2 regions of the Paenibacillus ottowii genome follow, and region 1 is predicted to be linked to the other one. Evidence: predicted binding sites of a transcription regulator. Region 1 holds the regulator's gene; the other holds the start of a gene.
What was found. Region 1 encodes Rex, which represses fermentation and respiration genes when NADH is low (regulators of the CRP and FNR family bind a similar motif). Its sites were predicted from a motif close to TTGTGAAATATTTCACAA; they were not measured.
Positions count from the first base shown of each region.

Region 2: ACQQ6X_RS13715 (formate/nitrite transporter family protein) is a predicted target of Rex. The motif match lies at 4,096-4,113, and genes of this name have one in related genera.

Region 1 is NZ_CP191577.1:986,557-996,420, forward strand. Features, by position in the region: gene asnS (asparagine--tRNA ligase) at 1-445, opposite strand, end outside; gene ACQQ6X_RS04575 (acetate/propionate family kinase) at 580-1,776, opposite strand; gene ACQQ6X_RS04580 (3-hydroxyacyl-CoA dehydrogenase family protein) at 1,773-2,645, opposite strand; gene ACQQ6X_RS04585 (AAA family ATPase) at 2,782-4,284, opposite strand; gene ACQQ6X_RS04590 (hypothetical protein) at 4,277-4,810, opposite strand; gene ACQQ6X_RS04595 (DUF5590 domain-containing protein) at 5,264-5,788, opposite strand; gene ACQQ6X_RS04600 (amidohydrolase) at 5,826-7,127, opposite strand; gene ACQQ6X_RS04605 (redox-sensing transcriptional repressor Rex) at 7,114-7,767, opposite strand; gene dinG (ATP-dependent DNA helicase DinG) at 7,795-9,864, opposite strand, start outside.
Region 2 is NZ_CP191577.1:2,957,983-2,967,846, forward strand. Features, by position in the region: gene ACQQ6X_RS13705 (MFS transporter) at 1-644, opposite strand, end outside; gene ACQQ6X_RS13710 (molybdopterin-containing oxidoreductase family protein) at 691-2,823, opposite strand; gene ACQQ6X_RS13715 (formate/nitrite transporter family protein) at 3,180-4,025, opposite strand; gene ACQQ6X_RS13720 (FAD-dependent oxidoreductase) at 4,408-5,769, opposite strand; gene ACQQ6X_RS13725 (glutathione peroxidase) at 6,160-6,636, opposite strand; gene ACQQ6X_RS13730 (ABC transporter ATP-binding protein) at 6,752-7,645, opposite strand; gene ACQQ6X_RS13735 (LLM class flavin-dependent oxidoreductase) at 7,874-8,893, opposite strand; gene ACQQ6X_RS13740 (AI-2E family transporter) at 9,027-9,864, opposite strand, start outside.

The DNA.
Region 1 (9,864 bases):
TGCCGTTGAAAAATTCCTGTACAGCCCGGATAATTTCGGCCCGGATAATCAGAACTGCACGTTGCTTGGCGGAACGCAGCCACAAGTGGCGATGGTCCATCAGGAAGTCTACACCGTGCTCTTTGGGAGTAATCGGGTAGTTTTCGGTCAAATGAATGATTTCAATACCTGTAACCGTTAGTTCAAAGCCTGATTGGCTGCGCGGCTCCTCACGCACGATTCCAGTCACATAGAGGGAGCTTTCTTGAGTCAGGGATTTGGCGTCATTCCAAATATCCTCCGACACTTCACTTTTCACGATAACCCCTTGAATATACCCGCTGCCATCACGCAGTTGCAGGAACTGAATTTTACCGCTAGACCGCTTATTGTTTACCCAAGCGCCGATTGTAACCGTTTCCCCTACATGGCGACCCACTTGGGCAATCGTACTTTTATTTGTCATGACCGTCTTCTCTCCTTTAAACCGAAAATCAAACAGCCCTTCCCCTTGGGTCAGGCTGTTTGCTCTCGCTGTTTGGTGCATGCAGAACTTAAACTATAGCTCCACATGTATAAAATTTACATTTAGGGACCGAACTACTGAACCAGACGGAACGTATCACGGGCAATTACCAGTTCTTCGTTCGTTGGAATGATCAGTACTTCTACCTTCGAGTTTGCAGTTGTAATCCGGCGAATCTCGCCAGAACGAACAGCATTCAACGATTCATCCAGTTCGATGCCGAGGAATGTCAGTTGCTCCAACACTCTCTTACGCAGAACAACGGAGTTTTCGCCTACGCCTGCCGTAAATACAATTACGTCTACCCCGTTCATTGCGGCAGCATACGAACCGATATACTTACGCAGACGGTATTCATACATTTCAAATGCCAATGTAGAATTAGCTTCGCCTTTTTCCATACCTTCTGTGATTTCACGCATATCACTGCTGATACCAGAAATAGCTAGAAGTCCACTATGCTTATTCAGCATGGAATTGACCTCATTGACAGTCAATTCTTCTTTGTTCATGACATAAGGCACGATCGCTGGGTCCAAATCACCACTACGAGTACCCATCATAAGTCCTTCTAGTGGAGTCATACCCATCGAAGTGTCTACGGATAAACCGCCTTGAACTGCTGTTACACTACCACCATTACCGATATGACAAGTGATAATCTTCAGGTCTTCCAAAGGACGGCCGACAAATTTGGCAGCTTCCTTACTTACAAAGTCATGGGAGGTGCCGTGTGCACCGTAACGACGAACCTTGTACTTATTGTACAACACTCTTGGGATGGCGTACATATAAGCTTTTTCAGGCATGGTTTGATGGAATGAAGTATCAAATACCACAACCTGCGGTACTTCTGGCATATTCGTCTCAGCCGCTTTAATCCCCATCATGGATGCCGGGTTATGCAGCGGAGCCAGGTCGAACAAGCGGCGGATTTCACTCTTCGCTTCAGGTGTTACGAGTGCTGACTGTTTGAAGATTTCGCCACCATGAACCACACGATGACCCACAGCCTGAATTTCGCTAGTACTGGAGATGACACCATGCTCTGCATCTGTGAGTGCATTCAGCACTTTGCGGATGGCTGTAGTGTGCTCCAAAATTTCGCTAACTTCAGTGTATTCTTCCTTATTGGTTGGTTTATGCGTCAGAATAGAGGAATCCATACCAATACGCTCTACCAATCCTTTTGCCAAAACGGACTCGTCCGTCATATCATATAATTGGTATTTCAGGGAAGAACTCCCTGCGTTGATTACGAGAATTTTCATATCCGGTCACCATCCTTGTCATACTTGAAGAAACCTTCGCCCGATTTCACGCCCAGATTACCTGCACGCACCATTTTCTTCAGGACGATGGACGGACGGTATTTCAGTTCGCCAAATTCACGGAACATCCGCTCCAAAGCGGCCAGAACGGAATCCAAACCAAAGCGGTCAGCCATTTCCAAAGGACCGTTTTGGAAGTTGTAGCCGATGCGCATAGCATCGTCGATATCTTCCGCAGAAGCTACACCCTCTTGAAGTACATGAGCCGCTTCGTTAATCAGGAGGCAGATAATCCGGCTAGTTACAAAGCCAGGAGATTCATAAATCATGACTCCTTTTTTCTCCACGATTTCTTCCACGAACATTTTAGTGTTTTCAAATGTTTCGTCTGAAGTTTTCAAACCACGAATAATTTCCACAAGATCAATACGGGATACTGGATAAATAAAGTGCATACCAATAACACGCTCTGGATACTTGGTCGAGCTAGCAAGCTCGGTCAGGCTCAGCGTGGATGTATTACTTGCAAGAATAATATTGCTTGGACACACATGATCCAGCTCTTGGAAAACAGCTTTCTTCTCGTCCAGATTCTCTGTAATGGTTTCAATCACCATGTCACAGCTAGCAAGCTCCGCTAGATGGGATACTTTTTCAATACGAGATAGAATTAATTTTTTCTCTGCTTGGGTAATTGCCCATTTTTCGAGTTGCTTATCTAGACTTGTTTCAATCATATTATAAGCGTAGTCTAGTTTCTCTGGTGTCTGCTCTACTAGCAGAACATCGATTCCTTTGGACGCGAGCATTTCAGAAATACCCTGTCCCATGGTGCCGCCGCCAATGACGCCGATTTTTTTAAATTGCATGGTTCTTAACTCCACCCTTTCCTGGTCACTCTCATATATTGTATCCTTCTTTGTCGAAAAATACATGTTTATGTCCCAATAGATAATAATATCTTAGCACGGACTAAAAGTAAAAAAAAATAACCAGCATAAAAAATTATGCTGGTAATAAAGCATTTTCACTAAATTGACATCTAAATTGATCTCCAGACAGAGTTTCTTCCTTCATCAGGATATCAAGAGAATTGTCGAACACAGGACGGTGCTTTTCCAACAACTCCAAAGTCCGGTTATGCAGGTCATTCATAATCTCGCCATTTTCCCGCATAAGTTCTTCTTTTGTAACCATTTCCATGTTAATAATTCCAAGAGAAGTCAAACCGGAAGTCATCATCGTATGAACGATGTTCAGTGCCTGCTCAAAATCATTACTTGAACCAGTACTCCGGCCCCCGTAGTACATTTCTTCAGCCGTAGCCCCTGCGAGCGAGATCATAATCTGCTCCTCAAGGTACTGCTTCGTATATAAATAATGCTCCTGCTGTGGATTGTGACGCACATAACCAAGCGCTTTCCCACGCGGGCTCAGTGCTACTTGACTCACGCTACCAGGGCGTACAATTTCAGCCATAATAGCATGTCCCAATTCGTGAATCGCTACACGCTTTTTCTCTTCCAGTGTCGATTCACGGTCTGTTTTTTCACCCATCATCACCTTGTCAATCGCCATAGACAGATGACGCTGCGCAATCATTTGCTGATCCTGTCTCATGGCATAAATTGCTGCTTCATTCATGACGCTCTCAAGCTGCGCACCGGAAAAACCGTAGGACTCCTCGGCGATTTTATCCAAATTAGCATCTTCCTGGATCGGTTTGTTTTTGGCATGAATTTTAAGGATATGAAGACGGCCTTTCTTATCAGGCAAATCTACTTGAATATGACGGTCAAAACGTCCTGGGCGCGTTAAGGCGCTGTCCAGCATTTCTTTACGGTTCGTTGCCGCAATGAGCAATATCCGCGGTGTATCTGCCGAATAAATGCCATCCATTTCTGTCAGCAACTGATTCAGAGTCTGATCATATTCTCGTTGCTGTCCACCCTCACGCTTACCGCCAATAACATCAATCTCGTCAATAAAAATAATTGCATTTTCCTTCTTTTCCTTGGCTGCACGAGTGCGAGCCTCCCGAAACAATTCACGGACACGACCTGCGCCGACACCCACGTACATTTCAACAAATTCACTGCCTGAAGCTGCAACAAACACAGAGTTGGTATAATGTGCAGCTGCTTTCGCCATAAGCGTTTTTCCTGTTCCCGGAGGGCCTGTGAGCAAAACACCTTTTAATGGACGAATGCCAAACTTGGAAATTTCATCATGTCGATTCAAAAAGTCCAAAGCTTCACGCAATTCCTGTTTTGCGCTTTCTTGACCACCAATTTCCTCAAAAGTCAGCTTGTCCGGACCATTTTTTTTACGTTTACGCTCTTGCCCGGCACCTACGGCCAAGCCGCCACGCGCATGCATGAGCATTAACAAGCCGCTGAGCATCACGCCCGCAACCAGCAGAGGGATAATATTTACCCCTATAAAAACGAGAAATATAATGGTCACCGGTATAATACCGATTAATATTTCCTTGATCCATCTAGGCATTAGGCCATACCCCCATTTGCTGAGATTGACGTGGCAAAACGATAAACTTTGTCGCATTGCCTTCACTGAGTCGGATATAGACATTGTTCGAATCCATATCGGTATCAGCCTTGATCCCTGCCTTTTTCTTTTTCATCTGCTCAACTGTAGATGAAATTTGAGTATACTTTTTATTTTCCATCGCTTCGGCTACAGGAAACATAGCTTCAGACCACCATTGATTCAGTGATGAATTGGAATGATCTGCGATATCCAGGTTAATCGAGCGGCTGCCAATGATGGACTGCCCTTTTTGCTTAACCACATCGACCAACCCGGCCACATCCGCCTGCGGTTTGAGATCAAGTTTCAAGACGACCTGATCCTGTTTAATATCTATTTGAGCGCTTTTCACGCCTGGATATTGAGTTACCAGTTTTTCCAGAGGACTTTGCATTGTAACCTGACGATAAATGAACCATCCCCCAAATAACAACAAGGCTGCCAAAACGGCCGCCACAACAATAGGAACTGCACGTAACTTCAAACAACATCCTCCTCTCAAAATGTAAAACCCACGAAGAAACGGGACGAATGTCAACAAACAACCAAATTGCATGATCTTAAAGCGATCAGCAACTTATTTATCTATCATATTTGTCTATCACTTATAAAATATAGTATATCATAACGTGAATCTAATATCGAAGGCAATGTGTGGAGGAGTTGTGAGAAGGCAAAATCATTGGTTATGGGTGGAAGCCGATGTCTTAGCAGAAAAGTTAGCTAGGTATGGATGCTTCGCTGGCTTAAAGCCCAGCTTTGTAACGCAGCAAGAAAAAGACGTAAATACGAATCACATCGTATTTACGTCTTTTTCTTCATTTCAATCATTCCAAGCTATATAGTCTGAGTATAAAAGTTACCTTCGCGCAGCGCGGTGTCTGTTCCCTCCTACCTCAACACTTCCAAACCACCATTCTCCATTCTTAACATCACGCTAGTAATTCGGCAAAGTATACTTTATCCCTGTCGATCCCCCATCAGAGAAGCGATAGAAGGTATAGTTATGATGGCTTCCATCATCATAAAACAGTTGCCATACATATTCGCCATTGAACACACTCGGTTGGAGCCTCACAATTTTCACATTAGGAAGTTGCTGCTGGATAATCGCCGTCATTTTTTGTTCGTCGACTCCGTTTTTCAACAGCTCAGTATGAACACCTTTTGGATCTGTAGCAGGGATGTTAGGTTGCCCCTCCATTTTTTGAAAGGGAACCCACACCATTATATCTTCATTCTGTGCGTTTTTTCCTTCAACTACCCAATATATCTGATCCCATACAGACTTCCATGTCTGAGTCGTGCTAACCAGACCACCCACTTGCTTGGCCTTAATGATAGCGGCATTTTTCTCAGCCACCTGGTCTTGAGTAACGTAGGAATAATACCAGAAAATGCTGACCAGGATCAGTATTACGGCCAAAATGGCGACCGCTATCCATTTTTTCTTATTTTTCAAACCTGTGCTTCCTCTCTAAGGGGATGTGACACCTGAATTAGCGCGACAGCAGCCCTTCAAAGGCGGCTTGTGCCTCATGTTTGATACGTTCCTCGTCCATCGTCAGGCATTCGCCATTTTTCACAACCTGACGGCCGTCTACCCATACATGAGCCACGTCTTTGGCACTTGCAGAGTATACGGCATGGGAAATAAGATCTGTACGCGGCAAGAAATGAGCCTGATTCAGATCTAACGCGATAAAGTCAGCCTTGTTGCCTGCTGCCAGCGCTCCTACCTCTTTTAAACCAATCGACTTTGCGCCATATTCTGTTGCCAGAAGCAGTGCTTCATTGGCAGGAACTGCCGTAGGGTCGCCAGATACTCCCTTGTGAATCAGTGCTGCCAGACGCATTTCCTCGAACATATCCAGGTTATTATTGCTGGCAGGACCATCTGTTCCAAGAGAAACGGTCACTCCTGCACGCAGCAGTTCAGGCACTCTTGCTACGCCGCTTGCCAGCTTCAAGTTGCTGCCTGGATTATGGGAGACCGCCACACCTCGTTCTGCTAATAAGGCAATTTCTTCGTCGTTCAAGTGAACGCCGTGGGCAACCAAGGCAGGACGAGAGAAAAAGCCAAGCTTATCTAAATGTGCAACTGGACGCAAACCGTAATCACGAACGTTTTGCTCAACTTCGGCGATCGTCTCGGACATGTGCGTATGCAATGGTAAATCGAGATCATGTGCAGCTTGAACGAATTTCTCGATAAACGCAGGCGGACATGTGTACGGGGCATGCGGCGACATCATGGTTGTGATACGACCGTCTGCTTTACCATGCCAGTTGCGCGCAAAAGTTACGGCCTCAGCCAGCTTGATCCGCTGTTCTTCTTCTGAGCATAGCCCAATTGCTCCACGCATCAGACTTGCACGAATGCCAGACTCTTCAGCTACACGAGCCACCTCATCCATATGGTCGTACATATCCAGGAAAGTCGTGGTTCCACCTTTCAGCATTTCTAACACTGACAAAGATGTTCCCCAGTACACATCTGTAGATGTAAACTTGGCCTCCATAGGCCACATTTTTTCCTGCAGCCACACTTGAAGGGCCAGGTCATCTCCATACCCTCGCAGCAGAGACATCGCCGCATGACCATGAGTATTCACCAGTCCAGGTAAGAACAATAGCCCCTTACCGTCGATTGTTTCCGTCTCTTCCTCACCAGCAGGCAAAGTCTCGCCAATGTAAGTAATGCGGCTATCCTCCACAATCATAAAACCATGGATTACCCCCGCTTCGGCTCCATTTACGGCAAAAGACCCGTTTTTAATTACCCATTTATTCACTGTCATATTGTGCTTCTTCCTTTCCATCCTCCAAATAATACGCGAGGCTAAGCAAATCAGTTGTAAAGTCTGTGGCATGTATCCGAATGTTAGCTGGTGCCTTGAGAATGATAGGGGCAAAGTTCAAAATCGCTCCAATTCCACTCTCAATGAGCCTGTCAGCTACCTGCTGTGCCTCAAAATCAGGCACAGTAATAATCCCGATTCGAATATTTTTTTCCTTCACAGTTGCTTCCAGTTCATCCATCGACTGAACGACTAAGGTATTGATTTTGGTCCCAACCTTATCTGGAAACGAATCAAACACCGCCACAATCTTCATATTGTCTTTTAAATAAGCGTTATAGTTCGAAAGGGCTTGACCCAGATTACCCGCTCCGACCAACACTACATTAATTTGCTGGTCGATTTTCAGGATATGGCGTATTTTCTCAATTAGATAAGAAACATCATAACCGATACCCTTCCGGCCAAAATCGCCAAAATAGGCCAGATCTTTACGGATTTGGGCCGGATTCAAATCCAGCCTCTGCCCCAGCTCTTGAGAAGAGACCGTAGCCACTTCCCGTTTGTGCAGTGCATTCAGATAACGTAAATATACGGGTAATCTCCGTACGACAGCCTCTGAAATTTTATCTGATTTCATACTTGCTCCCCCTAATTGTAACGGACTTTAGGTGTCCGTCCGTTGTGCCTCTGTCTCCGGGGCGGATTGGAGCCATTCCGCAATGCGTGGCACCATTTGCTCAGATGGCATATGCTCCATTTTTGGTCCCGGCAACGAGTACAAAAAGTGCTTTCCGTAATAGGATTCGATCACACGTGTATCGTAGACAATGACGACTCCGTGGTCGCTCGCTGTACGTACCAACCGACCAAATCCCTGTTTGAAACGGATCACTGCCTGTGGTACAGACAGCTTCATGAATGGATTCTTCTTCTGCTGCTGGAGCAACTCGCTTTTTGCCTCCAGTAACGGGTGATTGGGCGGTTGAAACGGCAAGCGAACGATGGCCAGGCAAGTGAGTGCCTTCCCTGGAATATCGACGCCTTCCCAGAAGCTGCTGGTACCCAGCAGTACGGAAGCTTTGGCTTCCTGAAACCGGCGGGTTAGCTTGCTGCGGCTTCCACTGTCCACACCTTGTCCTAACACGGTGATATCACTGGATGCCAGCGCTTCTTTGAGCGGCTCATACACTTGCCGGAGCATCCGATAGGAAGTAAACAGAACAAGCATTCTCCCCCGCGTTGCCTGAGCAGTCGCCCCTAGAGAGCTAACGAGCATCTCTACAAAGTGTGCATCCCCTACACTGCCCTTCACACTCGGAAAATCCCGCGGAATGACCAGCAACACCTGATCCCTGTAATTAAAAGGGGATGGGAGCTGAGAAGTCATTAATCGTCCTTGATCCGCAGCCTCCTGCAAGCCGAGTTGCTCGGTCATGTACTGAAACGACTTATCTACCGATAAAGTAGCAGATGTCAGAATAATACTTCTTTTTTTGTCAAAAAACATTTCTTTCAACTGACGGCTCACATCGACGGGCACCGCATAAAATTGCAATGACTTACTACGGAATTGCCCACTCGCTTCAAGCCAGTATACGGTTGTTTCATCATCGAGTCGTATAAAGAAACGTAAATTTTCCTTAATTCCCGCCAAATCCTTAAACAGACCCGTGATATCTGTAATGAGACTATCTGCCGCATAATCGTCATGTTCTTCCTTGACATCCAGCATCAGCTTGTCGCCCTTGCGCAAAATTTCGCTCATCGTTACATAAAGCTGATTTTCCAATGCTGCCGCCTGATCCCACTTTGCGGGCTTGGCCGATGGTTTGAGACGTGAAGAAAACTGCCCTGTTTCTCCCGGCGTTGCATCAGTACGTTCCGGCAACATGCCAAACAGCTTATCGCTTAACAGGTCCCAAGTTTCCTTAACCTCTAAAACGAGTGGATACAGCTGGTCAATGGTTGAGGCCCACTCTGTTGACTTCTCATGCCCCGATTTTGCCAACTGCTGACGTAGCGAAGGCAATTGTCCATTTTTACTGTCCTTGAACAATCGAGTCAGCGTGTGCACGAGTGTGAAATATTTCATATGCATGCCCAGGTGCTTGCCAGCTACTTCCTCTAAATGATGAGCTTCATCAATGACCAGATGTTCGTAGCTTGGCAGCAGTTGGTGACTAGCTTTGACGTCGGTGAACAACTTGGAGTGATTCGTAATAACTACATCCGCTGTTCCTGCTTCATGACGTGCACGATGATAGTAGCATTTACGGAACCATGGGCAAGAACGACCAAGACAGGACTCGGAATCACTGGCCACCGTTTCCCAAAAATCCCCTCCACGGTTGCTCAGGTTTAGTTCCTCATCATCACCGGTTTCTGTCAGCGTCAGCCAGACGATCATTTGAGCTGCTGTAATTAAGTCTTCCTTTGGTGTCGCGAAGTCTCTTCTGTTTATTTTATGTTCAAACTTGCGCAGACACAAATAATGTCCCCGACCCTTAAAAATGGCAGCCCGGAACGGGAACGGAATCACTTTTGTCAGCATCGGAATATCACGCTCTCGCAATTGCTCCTGCAGATTAATGGTATGCGTGCTTACTGTTACCCTCTGCCCATATTTTACACTATGATATAGTGACGGAAGCAAATAACCTAGGGACTTCCCCGTTCCTGTCCCCGCCTCAATCAACAAATGCTTATCTTGACTCAGGGCTTGGTTTACACCCTC
Region 2 (9,864 bases), 2.0 Mb from region 1:
GTATCACGAAACAGCAACCGAGCTGGCATTTCTTCTCTTTTCATCACGGACTTGCTGAACTGAACTTCCCCCTCTTCCCGATCCACCCTACTTAAATAAGACCAGAAGAACCCGGCAAATACCGCAGAAGTTACCCCGTTCATTACAAAGCTGAGCTGATAGGAAAGGTCAGCCAGAACACCGCTCAGTCCCGTTCCAAGTGCGACCCCAATATTGTTCGCGACATAAATAATATTAAACAACTCTCCACGTCGGTCAGCAAAACGAAAACCTACAAAGGCCTGAATCGCAGGCACAGATACCACATTAAAAAAACCGATAAAGCCCATCATGATGACAAATGAGACCCAATGACCGCTGGTAAATGGAAGCGAGAGAAGCCCCAACGCATTCATGGCCAATGAGCCGACAATCAGTTTCTTGGCTCCAATACGATGATAAAGGGCTCCGCCCAGCACTTGACCAAAAATTCCACCCAAGGACTGCACTAAAATCGCAATCCCCGCATCTTCCATACTACGGTTCAGTTCGTCAAAAACATACATACTAACGAGCGGCCACATGAGGGAACTTCCGGCGGAATTAATCAGGCTGGCTACAAGAAATACTTTTACTTCTTTCGGATAAGACTCCAACCATTTCATATTTTTTGCTTCTCCTTTTGCACCTGACGCCATAAAAGGCAGATTCTCATTGGCGCTTCACATTCACCACCGTTGAGAAAAAAGTAGCTCCCTGTCCCATATCCGACAGCCGGTCAGAGGTTAACACATTCGCACGCTGTCTGCGTCCCTTGCTTTCCCACCATAATCCTTGGCTAACCACCGTACCGGGCAGCATCAGATCGGTAACCTTGGCTTTTAACTCATACGTTCCTCTGTCATTCCAGACGGTGACCGGATCACCATCTGCGATGTCTCTTGCCTGAGCATCCTCCGGGTGAATTTGCAGCAAGGGCTCCCGCTCCAGTCGCTGATGCTTGGGCAAATTTGCGAAAGTTGAATTCAAGAAATTATGGTTTGGCGGTGAAACAAACATCAATGGAAAACGATCATCCGCTTGTGGTCGACGCTCTCCGTCGTACCCTTCGATCAGCGGTACATAAGAGGGCATTGCGGGCAGACCTGCTTGTTTCATTTTTTCCGAATACAACTCGATCTTGCCTGAAGGCGTAGTTAGACGCTCCAAATAATTAGCCTTTGGCGTCATATCGAGCTTTACAAAAGGCGACTTTTTTAAGGCATCCAAGGTCACACCGTTGAGATAAGGGTTTGTTGGATTATCCAGCGCACCTGCGATCATATCCTCTTCACTTTCCGTAAAGGCAGCTTCATCAAAGCCCATTGCCCGTCCGAGCAGGCTAAACAGCTCATAATTGCTTTTGCTTTCTCCAAGCGGATCAATGACGGGCTGCTGCATTTGGATATAGTGGTGCCAGTACGATTTGTATAGGTCTGTACCTTCAAAAGAAGACGCGGCAGGCAGCACAATATCTGCATAGCGGGCCGTGTCAGTTAGGAACAAGTCATGAACAACCGTAAACAGATCCTCTCGTTCAAATCCCTTCGTCACCCGTTCCGAATCGGGTGCTACAACTACCGGATTACTACAATATACGAATAACGCCTTAATCGGCTGTTCCTTTTGTAATAGCGCCTCTCCGATCTGGTTCATGTTGATCACCCGGGCATCCGGGTTCTTTCGTAGATCAGGACGCTCCAGATAGGCGCTGTTAATCTTGGCATAAGCGCCATTGGAGCGCGACGCTCCCCCGCCGTGCTTTAACCATTGTCCCGTGAGTGCAGGCAAGCAAGTAACTGCGCGTACGTTCATACCGCCATTATCATGATGCTGAAGCCCATTTCCGATATTGATATAGGCCGCTCGCGCCTTCCCGTACATTTCCGCCAGACGGATAATATCCTCTTCCGGCACGCCGGTAATCCGTGACACCCGTTCTGGTGTATACGTCTTGACATGCTCCCGCAATTCGTCATGACCTACGGTGTAACGACGTAAAAACTCATCGTCTGTCAGTCCCTGATCAAACAGTACATGCATAACACCCAGCGCGAGTGCCGCATCCGTGCCCGGATATAACGGAATGAACCAATCCGCCCATTGCGCAGTCCGGTTGCGATGAACATCAATAACAATCACCTTAGCGCCTTTTTTACGTGCTTTCTCAGCCAATACGACCTGATGCATGTTGGTGCTGATGACATTTCCGCCCCACACAATAATGAGCTCTGCATCCTCTGTATCCTCCGGGCTCGTACCGCCCTTAAACCCCATAACGGATGCCCAGCCTTCATTCCCAGCCACGCTGCAAATCGTCTGATCCAGTTGGCTTGAACCCAGCGCATTGAAAAAGCGGCGGTCCATTCCATCTACACTCAACACACCCATATTGCCATAAAAGCTGTAGGGGAGAATCGACTCCGGTCCGTCCGTACGTATCAGCTCCTTGAACCGACCTGTAATGGTATCGACCGCCTCCTCCCAGCTAATTCGTTCAAACTTCCCTTCCCCTTTGGCGCCTACACGCTTCAACGGATACAGAACCCGATCCGGATCATATACCCGCTCGGTCATATTGCGGACTTTGTTGCATATAGCCCCTTTGGTAATGGGATGATCCGGATTACCAGTCACCTTGACTATCTTTCCATGTTCCTTGTGAAGCAGGAGCCCACATGTATCCGGGCAATCCAACGGGCATACAGCCGGAAAAATACCGTTTTGCTGTTCCGTCATCCGCTGTCCCCTTTGTAAGTTATGTTGAAGTGTGGCCTCAAGAGGCGCGCTATTGCGTTGATCCATGGTGTTAATGCTCCTTTCCGTTACCGTTTCCAAAAATTACACTGTTCTTATCATATCTACAGCTTTGATCTATGGCAAGAGAAGGATTTTACCACACAGCCTCTTTCAAAATATTAAAAAAATCCATCTGCTACATAGTGCAAGACGGATTTTAGAAATCATAATTATTTTTTTATCATGCTGTTTCACTCTTACGTACTCAGGGTAAAAGAGATCAAGGCATTATGGACGAGAGCACACTCATCCTCCATGCCAAATCATGGACCACTCCCAAAAAAATCCGCCATGACAGGTTTCGTTCCCCCGGGCCTGTCATGGCGGATTTGCTTTGTTCATTGATTCATAAAGTAATGTGATTACGCATGGTCACTCAACGGATTGGATGCAACTGAAGAAGTAGTTTGAGATTCATTTGTGGAATGTACCTTGGCTTGAGTTTTCTTCAGATAGGCCAGCCAATAGGCTCCAGCCACAAACAGGCTACCTCCCACCAAATTCCCCAACCAGACCGGAATGAAATTCATAACATAGTCTGCCCACGAAAAATGTCCTGCAAAAATAGCTGCTGGAATGAGAAACATATTGGCAACAACGTGCTGGAACCCAATAGCAACAAAGGACATCGTCGGGAACCAAATTCCCATGATTTTGCCGCCAATGGAGTCTGTACTGTATGCCAACCATACAGCCAGTGCTACGAGCCAGTTACATCCTATACCTGATATAAAAGACTGTAAAAAGCTTTCATGCAGCTTATGTCCTGCCATATCCACGACCTTGTCCAGATAAGGACCTGTTTCTGTCAAGCCCAGAACATGCCCAAAGAAAAACGCAACAAATATGGCACCTGCAAAATTACTGAGCGTAATAATCGCCAAATTACGAAGCATGGCTCCTGTCTTGATTCGTCCTGCCCATCTCGCCAAAGGGACTGCCATCATATTGCCAGTCAGCAATTCGCCACCAGCGACCAAAACTAATATCAGACCTACAGGGAACACCGCAGCTCCAATAAAGGTAGCAATGCTTCCCCACTCTTTAGGTGCACTTGCAATAACACGTATATCCAGCAAAAACCCGAGTGCAATAAATGCACCTGCCAAAAATCCCAATACCACCGCCACAGTCCACGGGTTGTTCGCTTTGGCCACTCCTGTTTCGACCGTCTTCTCGGCGATTTGCCCCGGTTTATAGCTTGCCATCTGCCCCCGCTCCTTTAATATCTTTTAAAATATTCTTCTTTCATATTTTATTTAAAATCAGTGATTTTGTTTGTGAAAAAAATCACTTTCTCAGATATAAAAAAACAGCCCTCCTAAAAGGACTGTCTTTCTGTATGATTACATCTACTGCGCTACTAATGCGCTTTACATTTAATTGTATTCTTCCTTTTCAACGGCTCTCAAGAACCAAAGAACTCCGCCCAGACCGACGGCTGCGACAACTACAAGAAAAAGGATATAAAACAAACCCATTATCTACTTCTCCCCCTAATCCTTATGCTCTCTATATTGTACTATAAGGATTCATCTATACGCTTCAGATTGTTGACAAACTTATGAACAATGTCACAGACAAATTAAATTATACAGTAACTGGATTTCGTTCCGATATCGTAGGCAATGCTTGCAAGCCTGCTGCGTTCAGGAAATTCCAAGGTTTGTTATAGTGCGGCTGGAAGAAGAAATCGACAAAAGCCAACTGGTCAATGGTCATATGATTTTGAATCGCTACAGACAGTGTGTTAATGGATTGCGTCAAATCCACCTTCGACATAATTTGGGCCCCGACAATTCTTCGTGTCTCCTGCTCATATACAACTTTCAGCAGCACCTTTTCAGAGGTTGGCATAAACTCAGGACGATAGCTGTCCTCGATTGTTACAGTTTCTACAGTCATCCCCTCGTCCATTGCTGCGGCTTCTGTCATTCCTGTTCCTGCAATATTATCTTCGTAAATTTTGATGCCTGAAGTTCCTTGTGTTCCCATGTAGGAAATGGTCGGCTGTACCAGATTCCGTGCCACCAGCGTCCCCATACGAACCGCATTGGTCGCTAACGGAATATACGCTGTTTTGCCAGTCGGATTATAGCGAATTGCACAACTGTCGCCTGCTGCAAACACATCCGGGCAGCTACTTTGCATATAATTGTCTACGATAATCGCACCATTAGGCAACATATCTACCTGACCTTTCAGCAGATCCGTTTGAGGCCGGAAACCGATACAAAGTATAACAAGCTCTGTTTCATATTCTCCTTTGGAAGTCACAACCTTGCTCACTTTACCGTTAGTCCCCTCAAAACGACTTACTGTCTCGCCAAGTACCAGCTTAATGCCATGTTCTCTCAGAGAGTTTTCAATTCGGTCTGTATACTCATGGTCCAAATATTTATTCAATATACGATCAGCACTGTCGATCAACGTTACGTTTTTGCCGTTCATTTGGAAAGCTTCTACCAGTTCAACCCCAATGTATCCAGCTCCGACGACTGTAATGTTCTGTACGTGCTGGGCTTTCTCAATGATTTCATTCGAATGATTATAGTTTTTGCAGAGCAAAATATGATCAAGTTCAATGCCTTCCAGCTTCGGAATAATTGGCCACGATCCGGTAGTTACAATCAATTTATCAAATGTGTCGGTAAATTCCTCACCTGTTTGGAGATTACGTGCATGCAGCGTTTTGCCAACTGTATCGACACTCGTTACTTCATGAAGCATCTTGGTCACTACACCCATGTCAGCCAGCTGATCTGGGGAAGAATAGAACAATCCGTGCGGATCTTTAACGACACCACCGACGTACAGTGCAATACCACAAGATAAAAATGAAATATTGTCATTACGCTCATAGACTGTAATTTCGGCATCTGGATAACATTTAGCTGTGTTGACAATGGCTGCCGTCCCTGCGTGTGTACATCCGATAACTGCTACTTTCATGTTGAATTCCTCCTTGGTGTATGGGCATAAAATGTATAATAATTGTGAATACTTTCACTTATACGACTCGTTACTTCTTGTGATTTATTTCACTTCATGTGCTCATTATAGTGTGATATTTTTCACATTACAATAGCTTTCTATGTTATTCACAGTTTGTCCACATTTTAAAAAACAAGGATAGCTGAACTCAGCCGTTTGCTGAAATCTTTTTTTGGCTCCATTCAGTTTTCCCTAGGTGCCTCCTGTTTATGCCCTTGAAACAGACTCTCACATGATGCGTCAATCATTAGGCAAACGCGTATGTAGAAATAAAAAAAGGTCCGTTTCCCCGAGACAGGCGGAAACTAGACCTTGTTAAACATACATTAGTTTAAATAGACGAAGCCATTATAACAACTGCTCAATGGCACCTTTCATCGCTTCCGGTGACTCCTTAGGCTCAAAACGCGCCACAGGCACACCCTCACGATTCACAATGAATTTTGTAAAATTCCACTGAATTGTTCCATCTTCCTGTTCGCCAGGCTGCTGTTTCTTCAAATATTCAAACAGAGCTGCTGTATCCGGTCCATTCACATCCACTTTGGCGAATACCGGGAAATTAACCCCGTAATTCAATTGGCAAAATTCAGCTGCTTCCTCGCTGCTGCCTGGCTCCTGACCACCAAATTGGTTGCAAGGGAAACCTAAAACAACGAGTCCCCGATCCTTATATTCATCATAAAGCTTTTGCAGCTCCCCGTATTGCGGGGTAAGTCCACATTTACTAGCGGTATTGGCAATCACCAGCACTTTACCTGTGTAAGTTTCCAGAGAAACCTCCTGATTGGCTGGTGTTACAGCATTATATAAATAGACAGACACACAGCATCCTCCTTCATGTCTTTTGTTTTAGATTCTTAACCTATTTTACCCAAAACGTGACGGACATGCCAATATCCACAGACCTTTAGCGTGATGCTACCAACTGATGCCTCTCCTAACCTCTCGCTGCCACTTGGGGTCTAGCATCCCGTCGCTCGGCAACAGAACCCATCGTTTGCTTCTCTTCCATATTCATTCCCTTTACTGCTTGGCTTACCGTAGGCTGACCAGCTAAAGCATACGGAAGACAGAGCGGTACACCCGTACGAGGATCAGTTACAATATCCGCTTCAATCCCGAACACCTCGCGTAGCACATCCGGGGTCATAACCTCAGTCGGGGCTCCTACCGCCTTCGCTTTCCCTTTTTTGATCGCAATCATATGCTGAGCATACCGGGCTGCATGGTTTAAGTCATGCACGACCATAACAATGGTGCGTTCTGCCGAAGTATTCAGATACTCAAGCAGATGCAGCACTTCCAGTTGGTGTGCCATATCTAAAAATGTAGTCGGCTCATCCAGAAATAAGATATCCGTATCTTGAGCAAGCGCCATAGCAATCCAGGCGCGCTGACGCTGACCGCCAGAAAGCTGATCAATCGGACGGTCATGAAACTCGCTCATTCCTGTTACTTGTATTGCCCACTCTACCATCTTGCGGTCTTCCGCTTTCATGGAGCCAAAGCCTTTTTGATAAGGGAAACGTCCGTAAGATACCAGTTCCGTCACGGTCAATCCTTCCGGTGCAGTCGGATTCTGCGGCAAAATAGCCAACTGCTTCGCTACCTCCCGCGTGGATTGCTTATGAATGGATTTACCATCCAGCAGAACGCTACCGCCTTTAGGATTCATGATGCGAGCCATCGTTTTCAGAATGGTTGACTTACCGGAGCCATTTGCCCCCACCAGTGCTGTGATTTTTCCCTGCGGTATTTCTACGTTCAGATCTTCTACGATTAATCGATCCTCATAAGCAATATCCAGATTTGCCGTTTTCAGACGAAACATTTGGAATCATCCCTTTCCCTTATCCAATATATATAGTCACGGGCTTAACGCACGACATTCATCAAAACTTCATTCTATCTTTATATAATAAAGATATTGATAATCATTATCAAGTGTTAACTTACATATTCCCTCTAATATACAAATGCACTGCATCAATAACCCTTAAAAAATCAAAAAAAGATCACCGCCCTAAAGCGGTGATCTTTTCATTCCAGCAAATTCGCATTAAGCCTGTACAGAAGACAATCCAAATGCTTCAGCCATGAGACGGATAGATTTCATTTTGGCATCAAAGTCGTGGATAATGCTCGCAACCATGATCTCCTGTGCATTATAGTCCTTGCATAATTGCTCAAGCTGGTGCTTGACTTGTTCGGGTGAGCCGACCACCATGCGCTTGCGATTCTCACGAATTCGCATCCGGTCATAAGGCGTATACGGATACGCCAGTGCCTTTTCGACAGAAGGTGTCCCTCCGGTACGCGTCCCCTGCTCTAATAGCACGAGGGACAAATCCATGCTGGAAGCCAAACGATTGGCCTCCTCCTCAGTATCCGCACAGATCGCGAATACAGCGACAAGCGAACGCGGTTGCTCACTATGCTGGGAAGGCTTGAAGCTATGTTGGTATCCCTTCATAGCACCTGTGCCGCCTTCACCATTAATGAACTGCGCGAACGCGAAGCCTACGCCACGCTCGGCGGCCAGACTTGCGCTATCGCCGCTGGAGCCAAGCAGCCAGATTTCCGGCACGGTCTCTACGAGCGGCATCGCCTGTAGCGAGCCGAAGCGGTGCTGGTTGCCTGTGCTATCGTGCAAATAGGCTAGCAGATCATCCAGCTGCTCAGGGTACAGATCAACGCCGCCCCGCATTTTCCCCTCCTGCAAAGCTCTGGTAGCAATCGGCATTCCTCCAGGCGCTCGTCCCAGCCCCAGGTCAATACGTCCCGGATACAGCCCCTCCAGTACCCGGAAATTTTCCGCGACTTTATAAGCGCTGTAATGGGGCAGCATCACACCACCTGATCCTACTCGGATCGTCCGGGTACGAGCAGCCAGATGTGAGATCAATACCTCCGGGCTGGAGCCTGCAAGATTAGAAGCTGCATGATGCTCGGATACCCAGAAACGATGATAACCCAGACGTTCCGCCTCTATAGCAAGCTCAGCAGTCTTCTGTAATGCCTGTGAGTGCGTCATGCCTTCCGATACCGGAGATTGGTCAAGAATGCTGAGTTTTATCATAAAAAGTCTGACCTTTCTATTTTGGAATAAGAATAGGCATTAAGTATAGCACGTAAAGCCACAGTTAACCAAGAGGGGCAAAATAGCAGGTTTACAGCGCAAATTGTCATATTTATTTTTTATAGATTCGTCCTTACTTTAATTTATCTGCTTCATAAAGATGGGAACGTTTTTGAAAGAAACTAAACAGATGGGTCACGATTACTTTCAAGACGGCATAACCTGGAACCGCCAGTACAATTCCTACCACACCAAATAAATTACCTGCTGTCAAAATAACAAAGATAATCGTGATTGGATGCACCCGAAGAGATTTGCCCATAATTTGTGGGGAAATAAATTTACCCTCAATAAGCTGGACGACTGTCCATACGATAACCATTTTGAGCAGCATGACCGGTGAGGTAACCAGAGCTACGATTAACGCGGGTGTAATGGCAATTGCAGGCCCCAAGTAGGGAACCACGCTCGTAAAGGACGCAATGACCGCAAGCGTCAAAGAGTAGTCCAATCCAATAATCAGATAACCTATATACAGCAGCACTCCAATACAGAAGCTGACAATAATCTGTCCACGAATGTACGAGCTCACCTGATGATTCATTTCGGTCATGATACGATCCGTCTCTTTACGGAACATAGGTGGAAGCATTTTTAAAATCCACTGCGGCAATTTGTGCCCATCTTTCAGCAAATAGAACAGAATGAACGGAACCGTAGCGATCGCAAGCACAGTTTCCGTAATCACACCCAAAAAGCTGCCCACACCCGTCCATGCATTGTTAATAAGGCCAGATAACTTTTCAGAAGCCTTGGAGGCCAGTTCGGATGGATCTATTTGAATGGTGTTCTGGAACTGGTTCACAAAATTGCTGCCAATCAGTCTCTCAAACTGCTGTTTGACTTGCTCGGTGTAGGCAGGAACGTTTTGGATAAGACCCTGTATTTGATCACGGATCACCGGGATCACC